Regions from separate parts of the Marinobacter sp. AL4B genome, predicted to be linked through region 1. Evidence: predicted binding sites of a transcription regulator. Region 1 holds the regulator's gene; each other region holds the start of a gene.
The links. The regulator FliA, encoded in region 1, starts transcription of late flagellar genes. The targets are predictions, from matches to a motif close to CTAAAGTTTNNNNNNNNNNNGCCGNTAA.
Positions count from the first base shown of each region.

Region 2: the regulator FliA is predicted to act here: its motif matches at 1,893-1,920, upstream of flgM (flagellar biosynthesis anti-sigma factor FlgM).
Region 3: the regulator FliA is predicted to act here: its motif matches at 1,543-1,570, upstream of fliD (flagellar filament capping protein FliD).

Region 1 covers NZ_JAILWZ010000011.1:640,831-645,034, forward strand. The annotation lists gene K5L82_RS07115 (chemotaxis protein CheA) at 1-336, opposite strand, end outside; gene K5L82_RS07120 (protein phosphatase CheZ) at 356-1,141, opposite strand; gene cheY (chemotaxis response regulator CheY) at 1,162-1,545, opposite strand; gene K5L82_RS07130 (RNA polymerase sigma factor FliA) at 1,634-2,377, opposite strand; gene K5L82_RS07135 (MinD/ParA family protein) at 2,408-3,220, opposite strand; gene flhF (flagellar biosynthesis protein FlhF) at 3,284-4,204, opposite strand, start outside.
Region 2 covers NZ_JAILWZ010000009.1:67,751-71,954, forward strand. The annotation lists gene K5L82_RS00915 (CheR family methyltransferase) at 1-23, opposite strand, end outside; gene K5L82_RS00920 (chemotaxis protein CheV) at 61-990, opposite strand; gene flgA (flagellar basal body P-ring formation chaperone FlgA) at 1,148-1,852, shown strand; gene flgM (flagellar biosynthesis anti-sigma factor FlgM) at 1,980-2,300, shown strand; gene K5L82_RS00935 (flagella synthesis protein FlgN) at 2,308-2,778, shown strand; gene K5L82_RS00940 (pilus assembly protein PilB) at 2,845-3,600, opposite strand; gene K5L82_RS00945 (peptidylprolyl isomerase) at 3,815-4,204, shown strand, end outside.
Region 3 covers NZ_JAILWZ010000010.1:319,424-323,627, forward strand. The annotation lists gene K5L82_RS16715 (flagellin) at 1-937, shown strand, start outside; gene K5L82_RS03490 (flagellar protein FlaG) at 1,008-1,442, shown strand; gene fliD (flagellar filament capping protein FliD) at 1,613-3,577, shown strand; gene fliS (flagellar export chaperone FliS) at 3,645-4,046, shown strand; gene K5L82_RS03505 (argininosuccinate synthase) at 4,181-4,204, shown strand, end outside.

The sequences.
Region 1 (4,204 bases):
CAGCTCTTCACGGTTACGCACTTCTTCGAACATGGCATTGACGTTGTCGAGGGCTTGCAGCACAACGTCCATCAACTCGGGGGTAACCTTGCGCTTGTGATTGCGCAAGATATCGAACACGTTTTCTGCGGAATGGCAGCAATTCACCAGCGCGTCTAATTGCAGGAATCCGGCGCCACCTTTCACCGTATGAAATCCGCGGAATATGGCGTTAAGCAGATCGCTGTCGTCTGGATGCTGTTCCAGATCAACCAATTGCTCCGACAGCTTTTCGAGAATCTCGCCGGCTTCTATCAAGAAGTCCTGGAGAATCTCTTCATCGGCATCAAACGCCATGGGGTACCCTCTTTGTCATTCAGAAACCGAGACTGGATAGTAAGTCGTCAACGCCGTCTTGCCCCGAGACAACATCGTCTCGCTCAGCGGCTTTGATTTGTGGACCTACTCCCTTTTCGGCCGATTCTTCTTTTTCTTCAATCTGATGGACTGTACCTGTCAACTGATCGACATGACTGGCCATGACCACCAAGCCCAACAGATTCTCTTCGACTTCTTTCACCAGCGCCGTGACTTTCTGAATCACTTGACCGGTGAGGTCCTGGAAATCCTGGGCCAGAAGAATCTCCGAGAGGTTTTTGTAGAGGTTGTCCGAGTCGTTACCCAAAGTTCCGAAAAAAGCATCGATTCTTGCGTACAGCTGACGGAACTCGGCAGGCTCAATCTCGCGACGACGCAAGCGCTCCCATTCGTCCTTGAGGCTTATGGCCTCATCACGGATGGCATGCGCCACGGGCATACTTTCCTCAACCAGATCCATGGTGCGGTTAGCGGCCTGACCGGTCATTTGAACCACATAAGCTAAGCGGTCTGAAGCATCCGACATTTTCGAAAGGGCTTCTTTCTGCTCCGCATTCCGGGGATCAATCTGAAAGTTGCGGATGGCCTCGTGCAGACTCCGGGTCAACCGCCCAACCTCTTGGTACAGACTTTGGTCACGAACTTCACTCAGCTCGTTGATGATGGTCATCGCCTGAGCGAAATCACCGCCGTTGACGCTTTCAACCAATCGAGAGGTCTGTTCCTGCAGCTTTTGCGTGACCTCCGGATCGAGACCCCGTTGGGTGTGCTTGCTGTCACTCATGGGAGCTACCCGACCTTTGGTTACTGAATACGTTCAAAAATCTTCTCGATTTTTTCTTTGAGAACAGCAGCGGTAAATGGCTTAACAACGTAACCATTTACCCCGGCCTGGGCCGCAGCGACAATCTGGTCACGCTTGGCTTCAGCGGTGACCATCAGTACTGGCAGGTTCTTAAGATTTCCATCAGCACGGACAGCCTTCAAAAGATCAAAGCCGGACATACCGGGCATATTCCAGTCGGTTACCAGAAAATCGTATTGGCCATTCTTGAGCATCGGCAACGCCGTGTTACCGTCGTCGGCTTCATCGGTATTGGTAAAACCCAAGTCACGCAACAGGTTTTTGATAATTCGTCGCATTGTGGAGAAATCGTCCACAATGAGTATTTTCATGTTCTTGTCCAAAGGGACCTCCAGTAAATAACACCCGGATGTAGGTCAACCTGCTGATATCCGACAGGCTGTGTAAGATTCTTTTCAGAACGCCAGTCGGTCAGCTGTCGCCGTTTTCTTGCCAATCTGACAAACGACCACGAAGACGCAAAGCCGCCTGGCTGTGAATCTGGCTGACTCGGCTTTCGCTGACCCCGAGCACCGCCCCGATTTCCTTAAGATTCAACTCTTCCTGATAATACAAACTCAATACTAACTTTTCTTTCTCTGGAAGCGCTTCAATCGCTTCGGCCAAACTCCGCTGAAAAGCACCGGCAGAGATGCCATCGAGAGGATTATCACTAGCTTCTTGTTCTTCTATCGGCAGTTCACCGGATTCATTGAGCTCATCCAGACTAAATAACCGTCCACTATTGGCGTCGGCAAGGGACGAGTGATATTCCGACAATTCGATATCGAGCTCTTCCGCCACCTCGGCATCCTGAGCTTCCCGGCCAGTGCGATCTTCAACGATTTTGATTGCGGCGGAGATTCGGCGGGCATTGCGATGCACGGAACGAGGCACCCAGTCGCCTTTTCGGATTTCGTCAACCATCGCGCCCCGAATACGAATGCCCGCATAGGTTTCGAAGGTTGCGCCCTTACCCGCAGAATAACGCTGGGCTGCTTCAAGCAAACCGATCATTCCAGCTTGCATCAAGTCTTCAAGCTGAACCGATGCAGGCAAACGGGCCATCAAATGTAGGGCTATCTTTTTGACCAGCGGCGCCTGATCTTCGATCAAACTCGAAGCGTTTGAGGCGCCCGCCTGATGATATATTCCCAGATTCTTCGTCAATGTCATGTATCCGGCTTTTATTGGACTGGATTCAGATCAGACTTCGACGAGCCGCTCCACGAAGAACTCCAGATGGCCTCGAGGAGAAGATGGCAGTGGCCAACTATCCACTCTGTCTGCCAATGCTCGCACAGCAATAGATGCTTTTGCACGGGGGTATGCCTCCAGAACAGCACGCTGGCGTTGAACGGCTTTTTTTACCGCTTCGTCGTAAGGCACGATACCCACATATTGTAACGCTACATCCAGAAAACGTTCGGTAACTCGCGTCAACTTTTCAAACAAATGCTTACCTTCTTCTTCGCTTCGAACCTGATTGGCAAGCACTCGGAAGCGGTCTGTTCCGTAATCACGATTCATTAGTTTAATGAGCGCGTACACATCCGTTATCGAGGTTGGCTCGTCGCAGACAACCAACAACAACTCTTGGGCGGCGCGCAGGAAACTCACAACCGACTCAGAAATACCGGCAGCGGTATCCACAATCAGCACGTCGATCTGATCGCCCAGCTCACTGAACGCATTAATCAAGCCCGCATGTTCCATGGGGCTGAGCTGGGTCATACGCTGGGTACCGGATGAAGCAGGTACGATTTTGATACCTCCCGGCCCATCCACCAGCACGTCTTTGAGATCACACTCTCCATTGAGGACATCGTACAAATTCTTGTTGGCTGTCACGCCCAGCAACACATCCAGATTACCCAACCCCAAGTCGGCATCCAGCACGACAACACGACGGCCTTTTTCTGCCAACGCTATCGCCAGATTGACCGACACATTGCTCTTCCCGACACCGCCTTTACCGCCGGATACCGCAATAACCTGAACCGGATGTGGTTTGCTCATACTGTTTAATGTCTCTTACTGCGTCGTTAAGGGGACTCTATGCCGGTGTCTGATTCGCAATAGCTATGCCAAAGCACCTTCAACAGCATCCTGCGAATGTTGCATCGTTCTCAGGCGCTCAACGCCCATTCGAACCAACGGAGCTGCCTCGGCTCGATGCAAATCTTCCGGTATTTTTTGACCGTCGGTATACCAAGCGACCGGAAGACCGGTTTCCATCACAAACCCTAGAGATTCGCCCAAGGTAAGCGCTTCATCAATTTTAGTCACGATGCAGCCGGCAAGGCTTGCCATCTTATAGCAATGCCAAACGGATTTCATGATACGCGGCTGGCTGGTCGCAGACACCACCAAGTGTGTATGAATATTGTGGTCGCTGCGAACCAACTCCGCGAGCTGCTCCTGATAACCCCGGTCGGCACTGGTCAGTCCAGCAGTATCGATAAGCACTAAATGTCGATCGGAAAGTTCATCCAGAATGTCGTCCAGCGAGTGGCTTTCGTCAACCACCCGCACTGGCACGTTCAGAATGCGACCAAACACAAACAACTGCTCGTGCGCCGCAACTCTATAACGATCTGTGGTGACCAACGCCAAGCTGTCAGCCCCGTGTTCCAACACATAGCGAGCGGCTAATTTTCCGATCGTTGTTGTTTTACCGGATCCAGTCGGACCAACCAAAGCGTACACGCCGCCAGACTCCAGCCAATCTTCCCGCCCGGTCCGAAGGCCGGTGGCGACCATTTTCAATGAGGCTTTCCACCCATCCTCCAACCGGCCATTTCGGTGCTGCCGCGCAACGGATGTTGCCAAATCGGGGCTCAAACCAAACTCTTGCAGGCGCTCGCTCAATAGTTGCTGAACGGCATTCTTAGCGCCCCCCTCGGCCGGCACATTTGAACCAGCAACAGGGGCGGATTGCGCCCCCATCATCTCCCGCAGCGAGCTGATCTCCGCTTTCATTGCGGCCAACTCATCGGAGTA
Region 2 (4,204 bases), on a different contig from region 1:
TGGGGAGTTATTTCCGCGCTCATTGCATCTCTATCAAGGGTAAAACGATTAAACGGAGCATCAATCCTGACCGATCAATTCCATAACGCGTTCGGCCAACTCGTCTGGGCTGAATTTTGCCATAAAATCATCGGCCCCCACCTTCTTCACCATGGCAAGATTGAAAACGCCACTGAGCGATGTGTGCAGCATGACAAAGATTTCTTTTAACGCTGGATTTTCTTTGATTCGCGTAACCAGCGTATAGCCATCCATCTCGGGCATTTCTACATCAGAGATAATCAAAGATAGATGATCCCGAATGGAAGACCCATCCTGAGTGAGGCTTTGCAAATAGTTCAACGCCTGCCTGCCATCGTTATGGGTAATCACTTCCATTCCGATCGCGGTTAAGCATCGGCTGATCTGGCGCCGCGCTACGGCGGAATCATCCACCACTAGAACCGGCAAATGGCGTTTGGTGTCAGCCGCACTCCGACTCACCAGCTCTTCGTTAACATCTTCACGAAGCGGAGAAACCTCTGAAAGAATCTTCTCTACATCAATGATTTCTACCAGTTTTTCATCAATTTTTGTAACCGCTGTCAGGTAAACATCTTTGCCCGCTCCTTTCGGTGGCGGCATAATGTCTTCCCAATTCATGTTCAAAATCCGCTCAACGCCAGACACCAAAAAGCCCTGGGTCTTTCGGTTATACTCGGTGATGATGACGAAGCTTGTCGCGAGTTCCTCCTGAGGGACACCCGGCAACCCTATCGCCATGCTCATATCAACAATTGGAATAGTTTCTCCCCGTATATGAGAAACACCACGCACAACCGCAAGGCTGTTGGGGATAGACGACAGTTTCGGGCACTGCAATACTTCTTTGACTTTAAAAACGTTAATCCCGTACACCTGCCGGCCACGGAGCCGAAACAGCAATAGCTCTAGCCGATTCTGGCCGACCAGTTGGGTGCGCTGATTAACGCTTTGAAGTACCCCTGTCATGTCGTTCTTCTCCTGGCGTGCCCTGAACGGCACTGATTTTGCTTTCTTTGTAGCTCAAAGGCCATGAATTCAGACATAGCATAACGGCCACATGCCCAGATTCTTAACTTTTTAATGGGCGGCAGACTTACCGACAGCATAGGACAAAGCACCTCAAATGCGTACCCTCATTTTATTTACGCTGGCGCTAATTTTCAGTTCGCACTCGTTCGCCGAGCAAGCCACGACCGCGAGTGATATCCAGGAAATGGCCGAGCGATTTTTACAAACGTGGGCGGATGATCAAAGGGATCTTAATCGACGCATTGAATACCAAATCGGTAACGTGGACCGGCGTTTGAAACTGGCGCCATGCGAGGGTGAGCCTAAGCTGGAGTTCGTGAGTGATCCTCTGCGAACACCCAGCCCTTCAATTCTTATTAGCTGTGGGGGTAACCGCCCTTGGCGAATGTATGTAACGGCCTCTGTCGAGGCCTACGGACCCGCGATCGTTGCCGCGCGCCCATTGACCCGGGGGGAGCGGCTAACGAGCGCAGCATTAACCACAAGCGAAGTTCAGTTGAACGCTAGCCGCAGAGGCGCGCTCACCGACATAGACAATATTCAAGGGATGATGGTTCGACGCCCTGTGCGAACAGGTACCGTGCTGACACCGGATTTGCTAGAAGCCCCCGATGCCATAGAGCGAGGCGACCATGTTATTATCCTGGCCCGAGCCGGCTCTTTTTCCGTGAGTTCCCGTGGTAAGGCTCTAGGCAACGCAAGCATTGGTGAGCAGGTATTGGTAGAAAATCTTCGTTCCGCGAGAACCGTCAAAGCAACGGTGGTCGCGCCGGGACGGGTCGAGATCCCCATGCAATAATGCACGGAAGAACCGGGCGGAAAACTTTTTCCTCAATAGACTAAAGTCCGGCAATCATTTGCCGTTAACAAGATATAAACCCGATTCCGCCACTGTCAAATGTGGCCTCAGGCAAGTAGGTAACCTTATGTCAGTTGACTTAAATGGAATTGGCCCAGGCCAGGTCAACACCACCAGAACCCAGGCCGACAAAACGACGAACAAAGCACCAGCGCCGGCAGCAGACCAAACCAAAGCTCAAGGCCCGGCCGGCCGTGACGAAAACGTTAGCCTCAGCAGTCAGGCAAAAAACCTGAAACAGCTCGAGGAAAAGCTCGGCGATTACCCGGAAATGGACGACGACCGCATCGCAGAGATCCGCTCCGCACTGGATAACGGCACTTACAAGATTGACGCAGAAAAACTGGCCCAGAAAATGCTTGAGATGGATGAAAGTATTTTTGGGTGAGTAGAGTATGGCCGCTATCGACGAGTTGAAGATCCTTTTAAATGAAGACATCCGCCAGCTGGACGTTTTGGCGGATCTTCTCCTTCGGGAGAAAGAGGCGTTAGCCTCTGCGGATATCAGCCCCCTTCATAAGCTGACGGAAGAAAAAAACCAGATTCTCGGAACAATCCGTGATCGAGCTCGCCAGAAAATTCATCATCTTGTAGACATGGGGTACCGCCCGGATGCCGGCGAGCCCTCACGTTTTATTCGGGCAGGCGGCATGGATGATTTGTATCAACTATGGAAAGCTGCCGATCAAAAACTTCGAGAATGCCAGTCACTGAACCAGAATAACGGGAGAGTGGTTGGGCACCTGCAAAAACGCCTCGCACGGGTAGCCGACATCTTCCGCGGTGCGTCCAGCCAACAAAAGCTGTACGGTGCGCAAGGCCAGCAAACCAATGTTTCAAGCAGTACCGTTTTTGCAAGCGCCTAATGCTTGCGCGCAAACAAAAATGCCCGCTTATTAGCCGGGCATTTTTGTATTGATCGCCGCTAAGTTTTATCGAGTGTAGATGGTCATGCTCGATGCGGGGTGAAAACGAATATTCTGAATACTGACGCTACCCATCGACGCACCATGACCGCCAGCGACCCGGATATTATCCATTCGGATTTCTTCAATTCGCTCCGGCAGCGCCAAGGTAATCGCTCCATCGTCCCGGATTGAATATCGCTCTTCGCCTTCACGGTATTTGACACCCGAGATGGTGAGTTCGGAATCAAGAAAGCTTAACACCGGCACAAACACGTTAGCCGCCAGCCGCACACTTTCAACCGCATCCAATCCCACCTCATTGGCATTATCACCCTCTGCATCCGCAGCATTCCCGGGCGCGGCCGCGACGTTTTCAATATGATCGAACAAGCCAATGTTGCGTTGCCCCGATACGGACGACATTTCAACATCCGTCAAGGCTGCGAACCCGAACCCTTTATACAATTGCCCTGCACTGGCCACAGCGTCTGCATCGTCACTGTCTGATGTCGTAGATGCAAAAGATACAAGAGGCTGAAACGGCAATGCCACCATCGTTACCAGTGCAGCGGTATTGCGGTATCGGGATTGGTGTTTCAACACCCGAATCAACTCTTTTTCGGTAATGCGGCCCGAGGCAACTAAAACCTCTCCCAAGCGCTCCCCTGACGTACGCTGAAGCGCCAGGGCATCTTCAAGCTCCGACTCCTTTAGATACCCGCGATTGATCAATAACCGACCAAGCCGTGATTTTTCTTCAAATCCTTTTTGGACTTTCACTCGTGTTCTCCTGTGTTCGCCATGAACACCGTACAACCAGGCCCGGCATTGTGATTTAGTGCACCCTGTAGCAAGCGTAGCCGAGGACTCCCCGGCTTGCTGTTTGCTTTTACTCTTATCGGCGTAAGGATCTGTTAATATCGTTAACTGCTTTGTAGCAAATAGAATTATGTCAGCTATTCCGACACTCACTGAAACAAAGGGCAGCCTTTAAATGACAAACTCCGTAAAACAACCATTTCTTGTGATTTATGCCGCACTGTTAATTATGTCGGCGTTAATCTTCTCCGCCGCGGCGCATGCGGACACCAACCAAGACTTGCCCAAAGTACGCTTCGTTACGTCAGAAGGCGCGTTTGAACTTCTTCTTCGCCCCGACGTTGCGCCAAAAACGGTCGAGAACTTCTTGAACTATGTAGAAGATGGCTTTTACAACGACACCATTTTTCACCGCGTCATCAGAGGTTTTATGGTTCAAGGCGGCGGATTTACCGAGGACATGGGCCGGAAGCCCACGAAAGCTCCTATCGTTAATGAAGGCAGCCAAACCCTTCCTAACCTCCGCGGCACTATTGCCATGGCCCGCACCAACAACCCGGACTCT
Region 3 (4,204 bases), on a different contig from region 1:
TACGCGCAAAAACCAGATCGGTGCTATTAGTGAGTTGGCGGATTTGCAGGTAACTTCTGGGGCGGGTGGAACCTTCAGTATTGCATTGGGTGAGAGGGATCCGGTGGACATTACTGTGGGGGCCACTGATTCTGCTGCAGATGTTGCTGCAAGCATTAGTTCTGCAGGCATCTCAGGTCTTTCTGCGACGGCAACGAACGTTCAAGTTCTCGACTTTGGTGACGTCGAGGCAGGAGCCTCGGGCGGTGGCGATTACACTTTCAATATTCAAATTGGAAGTGGCAACGCAACAACCGTAAGCGCAACAATAAATGACGGTGCTACGCTTACAGCTAATGACTTAATGGCTGAAATCAAAGCCGCGGGAATTTCGGGACTTACAGTATCGGAAGAAACAACAGGCGAGCTTACGTTTACTGCTGCGAGCGGTGAAAACATCACCATCTCAGGTCAGAACTTCGATGGAACTTTGGCTTCGGGCACCATGGGGAATAGCATCGGCTTTACCACTGCTGCCGTTGCAAATCCCCTCGAAGGTCAGGTAACCATCAATGCAGGCGAGAACTTTACAGTTACTGATGCAAGTGGTTTCGTTGAAAATGGTGGTCAGGGTACTGCGAGCGGTGCACTTGAGAACATAGATATCAGTGATGTTGCTGGTGCAAATGACGCTATTCGTAGAGTAGATTCAGCGCTTGATACAGTGAATACACTTCGCGGTGATCTAGGTGCGATCCAAAACCGCTTCGAGTCCACCATCGCCAACCTGAGCACCTCTGTAGAAAACCTCAGCGCCTCCAACAGCCGTATCCTGGACGCTGACTTCGCGGCAGAAACTGCCAACCTGGCCAAGTCTCAGGTGCTGCAGCAGGCTGGTATCTCGGTGCTGGCACAGGCTAACGCCCGTCCGCAGCAGGTACTGTCCCTCCTGCAGTAAGGGATTAACGGTAATAGCCGGAGCCTTCGGGTTCCGGCTTTACGCCGTTTGAGTCTAGCGAGGTAAAGCTATGAATGACGTTAACCTGAATAACCCGGAGCTGAAGTTAGTGCGCTCTGGTGCCACGGCTCCGGCTAAGGCAATGTCGTCATCTCAGGCCGAGGGTGGAAATGCTCCCGACCTTGTTTCACCTATTGCCGGAAATCGTCAGATTCAAAATGTTGGCGTTGCTAACGAAGCCTCGAAAGCTGAAAAGCTGAAGCAGGCAAATGACGAGCAGCAACAAGACTTGGGTCAAGCGGTTAGTCAGCTGAATGATTTTGTTCAGAATGTGCAGCGGGATCTTCAGTTTGAGGTGGATAACGAATCCGGTCAGACCATCGTGAAGGTGGTTGACCAGTCTACCCAAGAAGTGATCCGCCAGATGCCAAACGAAGTTGCATTGAGGTTGGCAGAAAAATTGCAGCAGGATGAACCGCTGACGTTGTTCAACATAAAAGTGTAAAAACTTGCCGCTTTTGCGGACGTGTTGAACACGGTATTTCAGCACCGCCACCCCGAAAGGGGCTGGCGGTGTTCTGGTTTATGGGTTACCAAAATTAGCGGTAAAGTTTTGCCGCTCGTAGCCGATAAATTATACAGTAGAGACATTCGCTCCCATGAGGATGCAGGATTATGGCAGGTATATCATCGTTAGGCGTTGGGTCCGGTGTTCTTACATCCGATCTTGTTGATCAGTTGGTGGCGGCGGAACGTAAGCCCACCGAGGTTCGGCTGGATCAGAAAACGGCACGTACCGAGGCTCTGATTTCTGCCTATGGGCAGCTTCGCAGTGCGGTAACGGAACTTCGGTTGCCGATGCGACAGCTTGGCTCTGCAGACGCGATGAAGTCATTTTCTGCGACATCGTCGGGTAGCAATATCGACGTGTCGGTAGATGCCGGAAAGGCGGCCCGAGGTTCTTACAGCCTTGATGTGGTTGCTCTTGCGGAAGCCCAAGCGTTGGCTAGTACTGAGAGCTTCGCTGACCGAGATGCCACCAGTGTTGGTCGTGGCACGATTACATTGCAGGTGGGCGATAAAACTACCGAAATCACCATTGATTCCAGTAACGACACTTTGCAGGGTTTGGCGAATGCGATTAATGACGCTGACGCCGGTGTATCTGCAGGTGTAATTGATACCGGTAGCGGATTTCGCCTGACGTTATCGGCGGACGAAACCGGTACGGCCAATTCGGTTAAAATTACTGCGACTGAAGAAGCCGGCGCGGAAGGATTGGCGGGGTTTGCGTTTGATCCAGCGGATGCTGCAGGCAATCCAAAGATGGAGCAAACCATTACTGCCGCCGATGCGCAGATGAAGATTAATGGTGTGCTGATTACCCGTTCCACCAATACTGTTGAGAATGTGGTAGATGGGCTGACGTTCAATCTGACGGATGTGGGTAAATCCACCGTTAAGGTTGAGCAAGACACCGGTGAGGTTGCCGAACGTGTTCAGGTCTTCGTGGATAAGTTCAACGAACTACAGGGCACGATTCGGGAGCTTTCAACGTTCAACAGCGAAACCGGCCAAGGCAGTATCCTGACCGGCGACTCGACCGTTCGTAATATCCAAAACCAACTGAAAAGCGTTCTAACGGATATTATTCCGGGTCTGGAAAATGCCAGTGTGCGCAGTTTGGCGGATGTGGGTATTGGTACCGATTTCAGTACCGGTGAGTTGCAGTTTGATAGCCAGAAGTTCCAGCAGAAATTGTTAGAAAATCCAGATGATGTCACAGCGTTGTTTGCCGAGCAGGGCAGAACCACAGACTCTCAGGTGGAGTTTGTTCGGAGTGGTACGAACACTGTTCCGGGCGGCTACGATATTAATGTGACCCAAATGGCGACCCGAGGTAGCTTGAACTATAGCGTTCCGAACACTGCGAATGCTATCCAGGTTCAAGCGGATAACAGTTTTACGTTTCAGGTGGATGGTGAAACGAGTGCAACGGTTTCCATCGCTGCAGGTGACTACTCCGGTGCTGATTTTGCTGCGGCCATTCAGTCTGCGCTGGCAGACAATCAGGCGCTGAGCGCGGCTGACCGTTCTGTTCAGGTGGCATATGACCCTGCAGAAGGGCTTACGTTTACATCGAACCGCTTTGGTAGTGATTCCAATGTTAACCTGACTGCACTTGCTAACGTAACAGGGTTAAGCACCAATACCGGTGTTGCCGGGCAAGATGTTGAAGGCACGATCAATGGACAGGCCGCACAGGGCGACGGACAGGTGCTGTATCTTGCGAACGATGCCAACAATAAGGCCGCCGGCTTGCAGGTTCGTATTACCGGTGGCGAAGTGGGTAGTCGTGGGGAGGTTAATTTTATTGAGGGTGTGAGTGAGCGGGCGGTAGATGCCATCACCAATATCCTGGGTGCCGAGGGCGCGTTAAGCTCCCGTACCGAATCGCTAAACCGGGATTTAGAACGTATCCAGGAAGACCGCATTAAGCTGGATTTGAAGATTGAAAGCTATCAAGCAAGGCTTGTTGCCCAGTTCAGCGCTGCCGACTCATTGATTGCACAGCTTAACAACACTCGAGATTATGTAACGCAGCAGTTGGCCGCTTTAGCGCCCAATCAATCCGAGTAAATATACGATATTCAGAAAAGGGCCTTCTGATATGGGGCCAACCGGTTAACGGTTAAACGAGGTTTTTATGAACGGTTTACAAGCGTACCAACGTGTTAATACCCAAACCAGCATCACCGATGCAGATCCCCATAAGCTGATTCACCTGCTGTACAACGGTGCCATCGAGCGCATCAATATGGCCAAGGCCCGGATGCAGGCCAACGATTACGCCGGTAAAGGCCAGCTAATCGGCAAAGCCATAGAAATCATAGGTGGGCTAAAAAGCTTCCTGGACTTCGAAAAGGGCGGTGAACTGGCAACTCGTCTTGAAGCGCTGTACGACTACATGGAGCGAACGCTTCTGGAAGCCAGCGCCAAGAACGACATGGCCAAACTGGATGAAGTTATTAGCCTTCTGCGCTCGATCAAAGAAGGCTGGGACGGCATCCGAGAAGAAGCTGTTACCCAGGCCGCGCAGGTTGGCTAAGCTCTAAATTCCGCTTCACCCCTCCCTTTGTGGGAGAGGGTGAGTGCACCTCCCAATAGCCAACTCCCCCGCCATCCCGTACAATATGCCCCTTCTTTTTGTTACATCCATTCTGTTCAGTCTGGAGCACAGACATGTCTGATATTAAAAAGGTGGTT